2 regions of the Stutzerimonas sp. KH-1 genome follow, and region 2 is predicted to be linked to the other one. Evidence: predicted binding sites of a transcription regulator. Region 2 holds the regulator's gene; the other holds the start of a gene.

Region 1 (5,457 bases), 1.9 Mb from region 2:
TCATCACCTGGACGCCACCGACCGAGACATCGGCCGAACGCCGCAGCAGGTTGAACATGCTGATGCGGGTATAACGGGCGAAACGTTCGTTGATCATTTCCAGCGTGGGCATGCGCCCGCGCACGATGCGATCCTGACTGGTCAGGTCGTAGCTCTTGATGGACCCCGGCTCGGAATCGCTTTCGGTATCCACCAGACCGTCGTCGACCCCATGCAGGAGCGCATCGATCTCGTCTTGCGAGAGCAGGTCTTGAACAGCCATCTGCGGCAGCCTTCTATTGCAATACGAAGTTGGTGAACAGCACTTGCTCGACGGCAAGTTTGCCGATTTCCTTCTGCGCCAGTTCCTGCACGCTGGCAGTGGCCTGCTGACGCAGCATTTCCTTGCCTACCGGCGTTTTCAGCGCCTCGAAATCCTGACTGGAGAACAGCATCACCAGCCGGTTACGCAGCAACGGCATATGCACCTTCAGCGCATCCAGAGCGGCCTGGTCCCGCGACATCAGCGCGATGCTCACCTGCATATACCGCTGCCGCCCCTTGTGGCTGTAGTTGACCACGAAGGCCGGCATCAGCACCTCATAGATCGCCGGCTGCTTACCCGAAGCGGTGGCTGGGGCTTCTTCCGCCTTGTCACTGTCCAGGCCATCACCCTTGCTCATGAAGTAAAGCGTACCGCCGATCGAAAGCCCCACAGCCACCAACATGGCGACCACGATCACCAGAATGAGTTTCAGCTTCCCTTTGCTTGCCTGAGGCGCTTCCGGCCCGGTTGGCGGCACTACCGGTGGAGCCTGTTTCTTAGCCATGCCAAATATCCGTCATCAACAGCGTTTCGACCCGATTGTGCGAAGTTAGGAGCAACAGCTGTGCCAACGTGCCGACGCCAGCGCGCTAGGGTATGTCGTTCGCCATTAGCGAAAAGGTATCAGGAAAAGGCTGCAGTCACGGCGACCGCAACGGGCCGCGACGGCTATCCAGACAGACGGCGGAAAACCGGCGCACCCCGATGCTGGACGCGCCGGAGTGGAGGCAACAAGACTCAGGCGTAGTAGTCGACCAGGCCGCGATCGCCACCGGTGCGGGTACTCGAAATCTCGCTGATACCGCTCTGCTGATCGTCCTCGATAGCCATATCGGACGCACCGGAGGAGCCGCCCCTCGACGAACCGCCGTCCGCCCCGCCCTGCCAGCCGCGCGCCAGCGACTGATCGGAGACATTGACGTCCATCAGGCTCATACCCTGCTGGTTGAACATTTCGCGCAAACGCTGCATCTGTCCTTCAAGCGCGTCACGTACGCCAGCGTGAGGACTGAGGAAAGTGACCTGCGCCTGGTCCTTGGTCATTTCGATACGCACTTCCATGCGTCCAAGTTCCGCGGGGTCGAGCTGAATCTCAGCCGATTTCAGGTTCTGGCTGGACATCCACATCACCCGATCCACCACGGCCTCGCTCCAGCCGGATTGCTGCACCTGGACCGGCTGTCCCGGCACCAGCGCCGGTCGCTGGGCCTGCTGAATCTGCTGCGCGATCGCCTGGCTCAACGGATTGACCCGGGCGGCGGCAGACTCGCCAAGGCTCGAGGCCCGACTCTCCTTGGGCGCATCAATCGTTTCCAGCAGCTCCTCGGCTGTCAGTTTCAGCTCTGTCTCCGCATCTTCGAGCGACTCGCTGCCAGCCAGCAACGCATTGGCGAAGCCATCATCGTTGTCGGCCTTGAGCTGTGCCTGGGCCAGCGGATCGTGCAGTTGCGCGGCCGCTTTCTGCATCCCCACCGGCTCATCGCTCACCAAGCCCGTGCTGGTCATGGACGGCTCGGCGAGCTCGCCGTCATCACTGACCAGCCCCTGCACGGCCGGCAATCCGGAGAGCAGGGTCTCTGGCTGAACTTCGCCGATTGGCTGAATCTCGCTCGGCGCGACGGACTGGCCGCCAAGGCCCAGCATCAGCAGCGGATCCAGTTCGGCCTCCGGCACCTCGTCCGATTCGCTTGCGGCAGGCAAGGCATTGCCGCTTTCGGCAACCGCCGGCTTTTCGTCACCGCTCGCCTCTGCCGCTTTTGCCTCGCCTTTTTCATCGACAGGTTTGTCGCGAGACGAATCGCCACGTTCGGCGCGCTCGGTCGGCCGGGTCTGGCGCTCCCGTGCGTAGACGTCGGAAAAGCTCGCTGCGCCGCCGTCGCGGCTCTCGCGCGGCGTGTCCGGCGCTTTTGCCGAAGCCTTGGGACGCACATCGACGGTGGGGGTCTTGAGCAGCAGGTCGGGGGTAACAGCCATGGAATGAGTCCGCCACGAATGATCGTGAGCGTGACAGAGCAATTTCTGGGCCAGGACGTGAGGGAGGCGCCCAGAGCGCGACCAGGGTCCACCGGCAGCGCGACTTACGCTACCGCGCGGACTGAGAGTCCTCCGACCGCCACTTGACCGAACAGCGCCAGAAAGTCGTCTGCTCAGCCGTAACGCTGTCGCTCAGCGCGGAACAGGATGCCGATGATGGCGAACTCGCGCTCGATGGACGCTAGCAGCGCCGGCGCATCCTCCAGCCGCTCATTGCGGGCGGCACTCTCCAATTGCTGGCAAAGCTCGGCGAGCAAAGTCGCGCCCATGTTGCTGCAGCTGCCCTTGAAGCTATGCGCGGCACGCCGCAGTGACTCGCTCTGATCCGAATGCAGCGCCTGGCGAAGCAGCCGGACGCGCTCCTCGGAATCGGTCAGGAAGGTATCCAGCAGCGCCGGGTACTCACCCTCCATCACGTCCTGCAGCGTGGCGAGCACGGCACTATCGAGATGAGTGTTGGTCACCGGGACACTCCTGATTCAAAGGGCCGGATTATGCCTCAGGCGGCCAGCTGAACTCTACGCTCAGACCTCGCCCGTCCGGCCGCCACTCGAACCCATCGCTCAGCTCGCGCACCAGGTGCAAGCCGCGCCCACTGAACTGGTCTCGGCCGAGCCCGAGCCGCAATGCCCGGGCCACATCGAACCCGCTGCCGCTGTCGCTGATAGCGACCCGCAATCGTCCGCCCTGCGGCCCGGTCTTGATGCTCAGCTCGAGGTGCACATGGCCCTCGGCAAGCGTCTGCAAACGCTGCTGACGCAACTCGTAGTAGCGCTTGAAGCCGTCCCCATCGCACTTGAGGGTCGAATCGAGCCCCAGCACGCCGTGCTCCAGCGCATTGGAATAGAGTTCGCCAAGCACTGTATAGATCTGACCGGCTCGCGGACGCAGCTGGTTGACCTGCAAGAGAACCTGCAGCACGGAGGGCAGCGGATTGCCGCCACGCAGGCTGTCGGCGCGCAGTTCGATCCGAAACGACCAGTCCATTGGACGTACACGACTTGCCGAAACCGGCGCCGCCAGCGGCATCGGCACCGCCTCGTCGCTGACCACGACCTCGACCAGGCTCAAATCGTCGTGGGGCTGGCCATGAAAGTCGAGCAGCGCCTGCTCGATCTCGTCGAACAACCGCGACGGATCGCGGTTGGCAGCCAGGGCGGCCAGCAGACGCTGCTCACCGAACAGCTCGTCGTCGGCATTGCGGCTCTCCACGACCCCATCGGAAAGCAGCAGAAGCCGATCGCCCGGCGCCACAGGATAGTGTTCGAACTTGTCATCCAGCTTCGCAGCCGAGACGACGCCCAGCGGTAGATGCCGTGACACCAGCGGGGTCTGCCGACCATCCGCCGAAATCAGGTAGCCATCAGGAAGACCGCCGTTCCACACGCGTAAACGCCCCTGCTTGGGGTCGATGTCCAGCAGCGTTGCGCAGCAGAACATCTCCACCGGCAGGATCTGTTTGAGCTTGGCATTCATCTCGCGAAGGATGTCGTTGCTCGAATGGCCCTTGGCGGTCATGCCATAGAAGGTTTCCGCCAGCGGCATGGCGCCGATCGCCGCTGGCAGTCCATGGCCGGTGAAATCACCGAGCAGAACGAACATCTGGCCTGCCGGCGCCTGCGCGGCCAGCAGCAGATCGCCGTTGAACAGCGCCTGGGGTGATTGTCGGTAACGGATGTTAGGCGCGCTGAGACAGCCAGCATGGGCAACCTTGTCGAAGATTGCCTTGGCCGCGCGATGCTCGTCGAGCAGCTGCTGGTTGCGCCGGACGATCAGATCGCGCTGCTCAAGCACTGTCGCCTGCAGACGGCGCAGGCGATGCATGGCCTGGATCTTCGCTTCGAGAATGATCGGGTTGTAGGGCTTGGCGATAAAGTCGTCACCCCCTGCCTCAAGGCAACTGACCAGCGCCTGATGCTCGGTCAGCGAAGTCAGGAAGATGATCGGCACCAGCTCATCGCCGGCCAACTGCTTGATGCGCCGGGCCGCCTCGAAGCCATCCATCACCGGCATCAGCGCGTCCATGAGCACCAGCTGCGGTTTCTCCCGCTCGAACAGCTGTACCGCTTCAAGACCATCGGCGGCGGTGAGCACGCGATGCCCCTGCTTGGCGACGATGGTCGAAAGCAGCATCCGATCGACCGGGCTGTCCTCGGCGATCAGGATCGACAGCCCCATGGGCATGTCAGGCAATCACGAACAGCTGTTCGAAGTTGGATACCGAAAGGATCTTGCGAACGTCGGGGCTGCAGTTGAGCAGGCGAATGTCGGCTTCGTCGCCCCCGGCATGGTCACGCAGCAGCAGCAGCATGCCTAGCGCCGAACTGTCCATGTAGGTCGTGCCCTGTAGGTTCACCACGTAGCGCTGCGGATGGACGTCCTGACGCTGATAAGCATCGCGGAAGGCCTGATGCGCATTGAAGTCGAAGCGTCCACTGATGGAAATGGTCAGCTCCTGGCCATCCGCCGAAGGCTGCGAAGTGATGGTCATGTGGCACTCCTGATCCGGTACGTCGTGAAGCTCGCTTGCGAGCGGTAGCCGCTAAGGCGAAATGAAACAGCCGTGTACCGGCTGAAAACGACGAACCACCATCAGGACCTCGCCTGGCAAGGCCGCAGGCCCGACCGGGGTCGCCGCGCTGAAACACCGCCAAGATTTAACATTCACGCCGCGGTACGGCAAGCGTGAATCCGGCCGGTTCGGGTCAATGCTCACGCCCTCTTCCGGCCAGCCGCTGGGCAAACTCGTCGAGCAACTTCTGCTCACGCTTGTCGGCAGCGATACGGGCCTCGCGCTGATAGCTCTCGACCAGCTTGCTCAGCCCCTCGACACGCGCATGGCGCTGCTGCCACTGCTCACGCAGCTTGCGCAGATTGTCGCGGTACCAGTTGACGCTACGCTGTTGCTGAGCGATGGCCGATTCGAGCTGGGACAGAAAGCGCTGGTAGTTCATCAGCCACTGGCCGGAAACGCCCTGGCTGCCCTGCTGCATCCATTGCTCCTGGTAGTCCCTGAAGTACTGCTCCAGCTCTCCCAACTTGGCTTCGGCCTGATTCAGTTGCGTCTGGCCCTGCCCGAGCAGGCGCGCGGCATCCTGCTCGGCCTTCTCGGCCATCTC
Region 2 (5,457 bases):
TGTGACCACGCCGCGCCCACGTGTGGACATGGTCATCCAGCCGCGCAAGAACGGGCAGGCAGCGGAGCAGGCGGAGTAATGGCCGTCCTCAAAGCCCAGCATCTGGCCAAGAGCTACAAGAGCCGCCAGGTCGTCCGTGATGTCAGCCTGTCCATCGAAAGTGGGCAGATCGTCGGCCTGCTCGGCCCCAACGGGGCTGGCAAGACCACCTGCTTCTACATGATCGTCGGCCTGGTGAATGCCGACCAGGGTCGAGTACTGATCGATCAGAACGACGTGACCCATCTGCCGATGCACGGTCGCGCGCGCGCCGGGATCGGCTATCTGCCGCAGGAGGCCTCGATCTTCCGCAAGCTCTCGGTCGCCGACAACATCATGGCGATTCTCGAGACCCGCAAGGATCTGGACCGTAGCGGCCGCCAGCAGGCGCTGGAAGGCCTGCTGCAGGAGTTCCACATCAACCATATCCGCAACAGCCTCGGCATGAGCCTGTCCGGCGGCGAGCGTCGCCGCGTGGAGATCGCCCGTGCGCTGGCTACTGCGCCCAAATTCATCCTCCTCGACGAACCCTTCGCTGGCGTCGATCCGATATCGGTGGGCGACATCAAACAGATCATCCACCACCTCAAGGCCAAGGGCATCGGCGTACTGATCACCGACCACAATGTCCGTGAAACCCTGGACATCTGCGAAACCGCCTACATCGTCAACGATGGCCAGCTGATCGCCGAGGGCGACGCCCAAACAATCCTGAGCAACCAACTGGTCAAGGAAGTCTATCTGGGCCACGAATTCCGTCTGTAGAGCCGTTTTTTTTGCGCAGCTCGGCAAATCGGCCCTAGGCAAAGGCTTCCTCGGCAGGCATATAATTTGCTTTCTGTTGGCGCCTGGCGCGCCACATGTCGGAACGGGCGCGGTTGCGCCGGCATAAAAGGTTTGAAGTCCTCTGCCATGAAACCATCGCTAGTCCTGAAGATGGGCCAGCAGCTGACGATGACACCGCAGCTGCAACAGGCCATACGCCTCCTCCAGCTATCCACCCTCGATCTGCAACAGGAGATCCAGGAAGCGCTGGATTCGAATCCCATGCTCGAGCGCGAGGAAGACGGCGACGACTTCGACAGCTCCGACCCGATGGCCGAAGCTGCTGACCGCCCAGCTGAGGCCACCAGCGAGAAAAGCGCCACACAGGACAGCACCTACGACGAGCCATCGCACGGCAGCGAAAGCCTCGATGACGCTGACTGGGGTGAACGCATTCCCAGCGAGCTGCCGGTCGACACCGCCTGGGAGGACATCTACCAGACCAGCGCCAGCAGCCTGCCCAGCAACGATGATGACGAGTGGGACTTCACCAGCCGCACGTCATCTGGCGTCAGCCTGCAGAGCCACCTGCTCTGGCAACTCAATCTCGCGCCGATGAGCGATACCGATCGACTGATCGCCACCACGCTGATCGACTGCATCAACGATCAGGGCTATCTCGAAGAGTCGCTCGAGGAAATCACCGACTCGTTCGACCCAGAACTGGAGATCGAACTCGACGAAGTCGAAGTCGTGCTGCACCGCATCCAGCAGTTCGAACCCGCCGGGATCGGCGCGCGCGATCTGCGCGAATGCCTGCTGCTGCAACTGCGTCAGCTGCCCGAGCGCACCCCCTGGTTGAGCGAAGCGCAGCGTTTGGCCAGCGATTACCTGGATGTCCTCGGCAGCCGCGACTACAACCTGCTGATGCGCCGGATGAAGCTCAAGGAGGACGAGCTACGCCAGGTGATCGAGCTGATCCAGACGCTCAACCCGCGCCCGGGTTCTCAGATCGAAGCGAGCGAGCCGGAATATGTGGTGCCTGACGTGATCGTCCGCAAGCACAACGACCGTTGGCTGGTAGAGCTGAACCAGGACGCCATGCCACGCCTGCGCGTCAATGCGCAGTACGCCAGCTTCGTCAAACGTGCCGATTCCAGTGCCGACAACACCTTCATGCGCAACCAGCTGCAGGAAGCACGCTGGTTCATCAAGAGCCTGCTCAGCCGCAATGAAACGCTGATGAAGGTCGCCACGCAGATCGTCGAGCACCAGCGTGCATTTCTCGAGCATGGTGACGAGGCCATGAAACCGCTGGTGCTGCACGACATCGCCGAAGCGGTGGGCATGCACGAGTCGACCATTTCGCGCGTGACGACCCAGAAATACATGCACACACCGCGCGGCATCTACGAACTCAAGTACTTCTTCTCCAGCCACGTCAGCACGGCAGAAGGCGGGGAATGCTCGTCCACCGCGATCCGCGCGATCATCAAGAAGCTGGTGGCGGCGGAAAACCAGAAAAAGCCGTTGAGCGACAGCAAGATCGCTGGTTTACTGGAAGCGCAGGGCATTCAGGTAGCCCGCCGCACAGTCGCCAAATACCGGGAGTCGCTCGGTATCGCGCCATCCAGCGAGCGCAAACGATTACTGTGATCGGCCAAGGCCGAAACGTCCCGGCGGCAGGGCTTCGGACCTGCTCTTCGCACAAGGCAAAGGAGATAGCAGTATGCAAGTCAATATCAGCGGTGTTCATCTGGAAGTAACCAATGCCCTGCGTGACTACATCGAGGAGAAGTTCGATCGGCTTGCCCGTCATTTCGACCGCATCATCAGCGTCCAGGTGATCCTGCAGGTCGAGAAGCTCAAGCAGAAAGCCGAAGCGACGCTGCATGTCGCTGGCCGCGAAGTGGTCGCCAACTCGGAACACGAAGACATGTATGCTGCCGTCGACCTGCTGGTCGACAAGCTCGATCGCCAGCTGATCAAGCACAAGGAAAAGCAGCTCGACCATACCCAGGGCGCCATCTCCCGCTGACTCCCAGACATGATCCGACTCGAAAACATCCTGACCCCCGGACGTTCCCTGGTGAACGTCCCGGGCGGTAGCAAGAAACGCGTCCTGGAACAGATCGCCAAGGTCATCGCCCAGGACCTCACAGACCTCGACTCCCAGACCATATTCGAAAGCCTGATTGCCCGCGAGAAGCTGGGATCGACCGGATTTGGCAACGGCATCGCCATCCCTCACTGCCGCATGGTCGGCTGTAACGCCCCGCTGAGTGCCGTGCTGCGGCTCGAAACGCCGGTGGACTTCGACGCCATCGACGGCGCGCCGGTAGACCTGCTGTTCGTCTTGCTGGTACCGGAAGCGGCCACCGACGAGCACCTCGAGCTGCTGCGCCAGATCGCCAGCATGCTTGACCGTGAAGAGGTGCGCCAGCGACTGCGCCAGGCGCCGACCAATGAGAGCCTCTATCAGGTCGTCGTCGACGTCCAGAATGGCGCCTAGCGGAGTGGGGGCCAGATGCGGCTGATCATCGTCAGTGGCCGTTCGGGCTCGGGCAAGAGCACCGCGCTGAACGTGCTCGAAGACAACGGTTTCTACTGCATCGACAACCTGCCGGCGGGCCTGCTTCCCGAGCTTGCCGAGCGCGCGCTGCTGCACACCGAGCTGCTGCATCCGCAGGTCGCCGTTTCCATCGATGCGCGCAACCTGCCCAGTCAACTGAAGCGTTTTCCGGAGCTGCTCGAAGAGGTTCGCGCCAGGCATATCCAGTGCGACGTGCTGTATCTGGACGCGGACGACGAAACCCTGCTCAAGCGGTTCTCGGAAACCCGCCGACGTCATCCGCTGACCAACGAGAACCGCTCCCTCGCCGAGGCTATCCGCGACGAGGAGCTGCTATTGGCAGCCATCATCGACCATGCCGACCTGAAGATCGACACCACGCACCTGAATCTCTATCAGCTGCGCGACGTCCTGAAGCTGCGCCTGCTGAACAGACCCGAACCCGGCACCGCATTCCTCATCGAGTCGTTCGGTTTCAAGCGCGGCATGCCGGTCGACGCCGACCTGGTGTTCGATGTGCGCTGCCTGCCCAACCCCTACTGGAAAGCCGAGCTGCGCGACTTCTCCGGGCTCGATCAACCGGTCATCGACTATCTGACCGCCCAGCCCGACGTAGAGGAGATGTTTCAGGACATCCATGCCTACCTGAGCAAATGGCTGCCCCGCTTCGCCGCCAGCAACCGCGCATACGTAACCATCGCCATCGGCTGTACCGGCGGCCATCATCGCTCGGTTTATCTGGCTGAGCGCCTGGGCCAAGCGCTCAGGGAGCCGCTGAAGAATCTGCAGGTCCGTCACCGGGACCTCGCCTAGGAATACCTGCCCCATGCCTGCCCGCGAAGTCACCATCATCAACAAGCTCGGTCTGCATGCGCGCGCGGCGGCCAAGTTCGTCGGCGTTGCCAACCGCTATCCGTGTGCCGTCCGTGTCGGCCGCTGCCCGGCCACGCTGGTGGACGGCAAGAGCATCATGGCGGTCATGATGCTTGCCGCCAGCAAGGGCTCGACTCTGCACCTGCACACCGAAGGCGAGCAGGAGCACGAAGCCCTGGCAGCCCTGGTCGCACTGATTGACGATTATTTCGAAGAAGGCGAATAAGGCCTCGAGCGGCCGGCGCGGATGATGACCACGCCGGCTGGGCGAGGCTACTTGCCCGCCACCGTCATCCGCTCGATCAGCACCGAGCCGGTGCGCACATTGCCACGCGTCTCGATATCACAACCTACCGCGACGATCTGACGGAACATGTCACGCAGGTTGCCGGCGATAGTCACTTCCTGCACCGGGAACTGAATCTCGCCATTCTCGACCCAGTAGCCGCCTGCACCGCGCGAGTAATCCCCGGTCACAAGATTCAGCCCCTGCCCCATCAGTTCCGTTACCAGCAGCCCGCGCCCCATCTGACGGATCAGTGCCGCCTGATCCTCGTCGCCGTGACTGACGAACAGGTTGTGCACGCCGCCGGCGTTGGCCGTGCTCGGCATGCCAAGCTTGCGTCCCGAGTAGGTCGATAGCACGTAGGACAGGAGGCGCCCCCCCTCAACGAAGGGTTTGGCATAGGTCGCCAAGCCATCGCCATCATAACCGGCACTCCCCAGCGCCCGCGGGATGTGAGGGCGCTCGTCCAGGCTCAGCCACTCGGGGAACAGCGTCTGCCCCAGCGCGCCCTCCAGGTACGATGCCTTGCGGTAGAGGTTGCCACCGGAAATCGCTGCGATGAAATGGCTGAACAGCCCAGTAGCCAGCTCCGGTGCGAACAGCACCGGCACCTCGCAGGTCGGGATCGGACGCGCGCCCAGCCGCCGAACTGCACGCTCAGCCGCTCGCTGACCGATGGTCAGCGGATCGATCAGCGCCTCGCCGATCCGGTTCACGTCATAGAAATAGTCCCGCTGCATCTGCCCGTCGCTTTCAGCGATCATCACGCAGCTCAGACTGTGCCGGCTGCTGCAATAACCGCCGATGAAGCCGTTGCTGTTGCCGTAGGCCCGACAGCCCTGATGGGTATTGAGGCTGGTGCCGTCGGCGTTGCGAATCCGCTGGTCGAAGGCGAAGGCCGCACCTTCACAGCTCAGCGCCT

The links. Region 2 encodes sigma-54, which starts transcription at its own class of promoters, with help from an activator protein. Its sites were predicted from a motif close to ANTGGCATNNANNTTGCTNT; they were not measured.
Region 1: a site for sigma-54 is predicted at 2,314-2,333, ahead of ACX1DW_RS03315 (flagellar hook-length control protein FliK). Genes of this name have one in related genera too.

What each region holds. Positions count from the first base shown of each region.
Region 1 is NZ_CM137011.1:664,538-669,994, reverse strand. Features, by position in the region: gene fliM (flagellar motor switch protein FliM) at 1-262, opposite strand, end outside; gene fliL (flagellar basal body-associated protein FliL) at 276-809, opposite strand; gene ACX1DW_RS03315 (flagellar hook-length control protein FliK) at 1,043-2,278, opposite strand; gene ACX1DW_RS03310 (Hpt domain-containing protein) at 2,452-2,802, opposite strand; gene ACX1DW_RS03305 (ATP-binding SpoIIE family protein phosphatase) at 2,831-4,522, opposite strand; gene ACX1DW_RS03300 (STAS domain-containing protein) at 4,524-4,829, opposite strand; gene fliJ (flagellar export protein FliJ) at 5,044-5,457, opposite strand, start outside.
Region 2 is NZ_CM137011.1:2,533,830-2,539,286, forward strand. Features, by position in the region: gene lptA (lipopolysaccharide transport periplasmic protein LptA) at 1-79, shown strand, start outside; gene lptB (LPS export ABC transporter ATP-binding protein) at 79-804, shown strand; gene ACX1DW_RS12285 (RNA polymerase factor sigma-54) at 952-2,460, shown strand; gene hpf (ribosome hibernation-promoting factor, HPF/YfiA family) at 2,534-2,842, shown strand; gene ptsN (PTS IIA-like nitrogen regulatory protein PtsN) at 2,852-3,316, shown strand; gene rapZ (RNase adapter RapZ) at 3,332-4,189, shown strand; gene ACX1DW_RS12305 (HPr family phosphocarrier protein) at 4,203-4,475, shown strand; gene pmbA (metalloprotease PmbA) at 4,523-5,457, opposite strand, start outside.